Regions from separate parts of the Hydrogenophaga bisanensis genome, predicted to be linked through region 1. Evidence: riboswitches for the same ligand, from Rfam matches in the RefSeq annotation. Region 1 holds a riboswitch; the other holds the start of a gene.

What was found. A riboswitch is a leader RNA that binds a small molecule or an ion and turns the genes downstream of it on or off. The one in region 1 is predicted to bind S-adenosylhomocysteine.
Region 2: linked by a shared signal. The riboswitch ahead of ahcY (adenosylhomocysteinase) and the one ahead of metH (methionine synthase) in region 1 are both predicted to bind S-adenosylhomocysteine.

What each region holds. Positions count from the first base shown of each region.
Region 1 is NZ_JBHTBX010000011.1:10,071-12,266, reverse strand. Features, by position in the region: gene metH (methionine synthase) at 1-1,347, opposite strand, end outside; S-adenosyl-L-homocysteine riboswitch at 1,372-1,482, opposite strand; gene ACFQNJ_RS15075 (sigma-54 interaction domain-containing protein) at 1,540-2,196, shown strand, end outside.
Region 2 is NZ_JBHTBX010000006.1:193,472-195,667, forward strand. Features, by position in the region: gene ACFQNJ_RS10860 (HAD-IIB family hydrolase) at 1-441, opposite strand, end outside; S-adenosyl-L-homocysteine riboswitch at 563-653, shown strand; gene ahcY (adenosylhomocysteinase) at 724-2,157, shown strand.

The DNA of each region.
Region 1 (2,196 bases):
CTTGCCGATGTCGTGCACGTCGCCCTTGACGGTGGCGATCACGATCTTGCCCTTGCTGCGCACATCGGCGCCGGCCGCTTCAAGCTGACGTTTCTCTTCCTCGATGTAGGGCAGCAGGTGGGCCACGGCCTGCTTCATTACGCGAGCGCTTTTCACGACCTGGGGCAGGAACATCTTGCCGGCGCCGAACAGGTCACCCACCACGTTCATACCGTCCATCAACGGGCCTTCGATCACGGCCAGCGGACGTCCGCCTTCGGCCTTGATGAGCTGCCACATTTCCTCGGTGTCTTCGCTGATGTGCTCGTTGATGCCGCGCACCAGCGCGTGCGTCAGGCGCTCACGGATCGGCAGCGCGCGCCATTCGTTCTTCTTGGAGTCGTCCTTGGCCGCGCCCTTGGCACTCTCGGCGATTTCCACCAGCCGCTCGCCAGCGTCCGGGCGCCGGTTGAGCACCACATCTTCCACCCGCTCACGCAGCTCGGGGTCCAGTTCGTCGTAGACGCCCACCATGCCGGCGTTGACAATGCCCATGTCCATGCCGGCCTGGATGGCGTGGTACAGGAACACGGTGTGGATGGCCTCACGCACCGGGTCGTTGCCGCGGAAGCTGAAGGACACGTTGGACACACCGCCTGAAACCTTGGCGCCCGGCAGGTGCTGCTTGATCCAGCGCGTGGCCTCGATGAAGTCCACCGCGTAGTTGTCGTGCTCGGCAATGCCGGTGGCGATGGCGAAGATGTTGGGGTCGAAGATGATGTCTTCGGGCGGAAAACCCACCTCGTCGACCAGGATGCGGTAGGCGCGCTCGCAGATCTCGATCTTGCGCGCGTAGGTGTCGGCCTGGCCCTGTTCATCGAAGGCCATCACCACCGTGGCAGCGCCATAGCGCTTGATCAGTTTGGCCTGGCGCTTGAACTCCTCCACGCCTTCCTTCATGGAGATGGAGTTGACCACCCCCTTGCCCTGGATGCACTGCAAGCCGGCCTCGATCACGCTCCACTTGGACGAATCGATCATGATCGGCACACGCGCGATGTCGGGCTCGCCGGCGATCAGGTTCAGGAAGCGCACCATGGCGGCCTTGCTGTCGAGCATGGCCTCGTCCATGTTGATGTCGATGATCTGCGCACCGTTTTCCACCTGCTGGCGGGCCACGGCCAGGGCGTCTTCGTAGCGTCCTTCCAGGATCATGCGGGCGAAGGCTTTGGACCCCGTGACGTTGGTGCGCTCACCCACGTTGACGAACAGGCTGTCGCGACCGATGAACAGCGGCTCCAGGCCAGACAGCAGCATGGGCGGGACGGACGCGGCGGGGGCGGACGGGGACGAGGCAACGGCAGACATGGGGCTCACCAGGAAGGGTTCAGAAACTGGTGAGCGCCGTTGGAGCCGGCGGGGCCGGCAGGGCGATGTAGGGTCGCCCGTGGTCTCAAGCCTGACGCTGGCGGGACGGCCAGCGCTGCAACGCTCCTTGAGAGGATGCGATTTTACCGTCTGCTGCCCTCCTCTGGTGCGAAGCTTGCTTGTCTCCCCACCATGACATCCGCCAATCTCCCCGTCGACTGGCACGCCCAGGAACTGCTGCTGCTGCACGAGGTGATGAAGCTCGTGGGGCGCAGCCTCTCGCCAGAGCCCGTGCTGCGCGAGATGCTGCACCTGATGAGCGAGCTGCTGGGCCTCAACCGCGGCCGCATCGTGCTGCGGGACGATGAAGACCCCCAGCAGGCCCGCATCCACCTGGCCTATGGCCTGACGGCGGCAGAGCGCCGGCGCGGCCGCTACGCGCCGGGTGAAGGCATCACCGGCCGGGTACTGGCCAGCGGCCAGGCCATCATCGTGCAGGACATCGACGCCGACCCGCTGTTCCTGTTCCGCAGCGTTCGGCGCGAACAGTTGCCCGAGGACACCGTGGCCTTCCTGGCCCTGCCGATCGAGGTGGACGGCCGCGTGGCCGGGGTGCTGGCCTGCCACCGCATCCGCAGCCGGCGCCGGCGTCTGACCGATGATCTGGCCGTGCTGCGCACCCTGGCCACGCTGACCGGCCAGCTGCTGCAGCTCGAACGGCTGGTACATGCCCAGACTGCGCAGCTGCAGGCCCGCAACGCGGCGCTGACCCGCGCCCTGGACAGCGCCAGCGCCCGCTACGGACTGATCGGCCGCTCACCCGCCCTGCTGCAGGCCCTGGGCGAGCTC
Region 2 (2,196 bases), on a different contig from region 1:
GGCCGACAGGTGGTGGAACTCGCTGTGGTCGATGGCGATGTCGGTTTCGCGTCCAGGGCTGTCGGTGGCCAGCCGGGCCTGTGGTACCCGGCGCAGCACCTCCTGCGCCACGGCCTGCAACCGCCGGAAGTGGTCGGCGCGGGTGGCTGCGTTCTGCAGCCAGTCCTTGGCCAGTTGTCCATTCGCATCGCGCCACAGGGCGACGGCACCGTTTTCCGCGACGATGGCCTGCACCGGCCAGTCCAGGGCGAAGGGTTCGCTCCAGCCGGCCGGCCGGCCCGTGATGGCAAAGACCGGCAGACCGGCGTCCTGCAGGCGCTGCAGCGCATCGCGGGCCTCGATGGACAGGGCGCCGTCGGTGGTCAGGGTGTCGTCGATGTCGGTGAGCACGCCGCGGATGCGTGCACGTTCGGCCGGTGGCCAGCTTTCCAGGGGTGTCATGATCAGAGGGGCAGGGTCGCTCAGGACCGTTGGTCGCCCGAGCATGCCATAACCCTCCAGTCGACCTCGGCTTGGCCGAAATCAGTTTGGGCGGAAAACTGGCCTTGGGCTAGAATCCAGCCCATCCGAGGAGCGTTGCAGCGTCCCCACCGCAGGTTTGCGGCCGCGGGGCGTGAGGCTCGGACCCTTCTTCGCAACGACGCTCATCCACTGTACGAGTGAGGTGAGCCCGATTCCCCCCGTCAGTGGTTTTCTCAAAACGTCGCTTTTGGAGCAAAACCTATGAACGCACGCATTCCCGCCGTCGCCACCGACTGCGTCATCGCCGACATCGGCCTGGCCGACTGGGGCCGCAAAGAGATCAAGATCGCCGAGACCGAGATGCCCGGCCTGATGGCCATCCGCGAAGAGTACGCGGCCAAGCAGCCCCTCAAGGGCGCGCGCATCACCGGCTCGCTGCACATGACCATCCAGACGGCCGTGCTGATCGAGACCCTCCAGGCGCTGGGCGCCCAGGTGCGCTGGGCTTCGTGCAATATCTTCTCCACCCAGGACCACGCCGCTGCTGCCATTGCTGCCGCCGGCACCCCGGTGTTCGCCGTCAAGGGCGAGTCCCTGACGGACTACTGGGATTACACCCACCGCATCTTCGAATTCGGCGCCAAGGGCAGCGAAGGCGAAGGCCCGAACATGATCCTGGACGACGGCGGCGATGCCACGCTGCTGATGCACCTGGGCAAGCAGGCCGAGACCAACCCCGCCGTGCTGGCCAACCCCGGCAGCGAGGAAGAGCGCGTCCTGTTCGCCGCCATCAAGGCCAAGCTGGCCGAGGACAGCACCTGGTACAGCCGCAAGAGCGCGCAGATCATCGGCGTGACCGAAGAGACCACCACCGGCGTGCACCGCCTCAAGGAAATGTCGGCCAAGGGCACGCTGATGTTCCGCGCCATCAACGTCAACGACTCGGTCACCAAGAGCAAGTTCGACAACCTCTACGGCTGCCGCGAATCGCTGGTCGACGGCATCAAGCGCGCCACAGACGTGATGATCGCCGGCAAGGTCGCCGTGGTGGCCGGCTACGGTGACGTGGGCAAGGGCTCGGCCCAGGCACTGCGCGCCCTGAGCGCCCAGGTGTGGGTGACCGAGATCGATCCGATCAACGCCCTGCAGGCGGCCATGGAAGGCTACCGCGTGGTGACCATGGACGACGCCTGCAGCCAGGCCGACATCTTCGTCACCGCCACCGGCAACAAGAACGTGATCACCTATGACCACATGGCGAAGATGAAGGACGAGGCCATCGTCTGCAACATCGGCCACTTCGACAACGAGATTGACGTTGCCTCGCTGGAGGCCAAGTGCCAGTGGGAAGAGATCAAGCCGCAGGTTGACCACGTCATCTTCCCCGATGGCAAGAAGATCATCCTGCTGGCCAAGGGCCGACTGGTGAACCTGGGTTGCGCCACCGGCCACCCCAGCTTCGTGATGAGCTCCTCGTTCGCCAACCAGACCATTGCCCAGATCGAGCTGTTCTGTCACCCCGACGGCTACGACGCCGGCAAGGTGTACGTGCTGCCCAAGCACCTGGACGAGAAGGTGGCCCGCCTGCACCTGAAGAAGGTCGGCGCCAAGCTGACCGAGCTGAGCGACGAACAGGCCGCCTACATCGGTGTGCCGAAGCAGGGTCCGTACAAGCCCGACACGTATCGGTATTGATCCCCCCGCGCCGCCTGCGGCGTCACCCCCCAGGGGGCG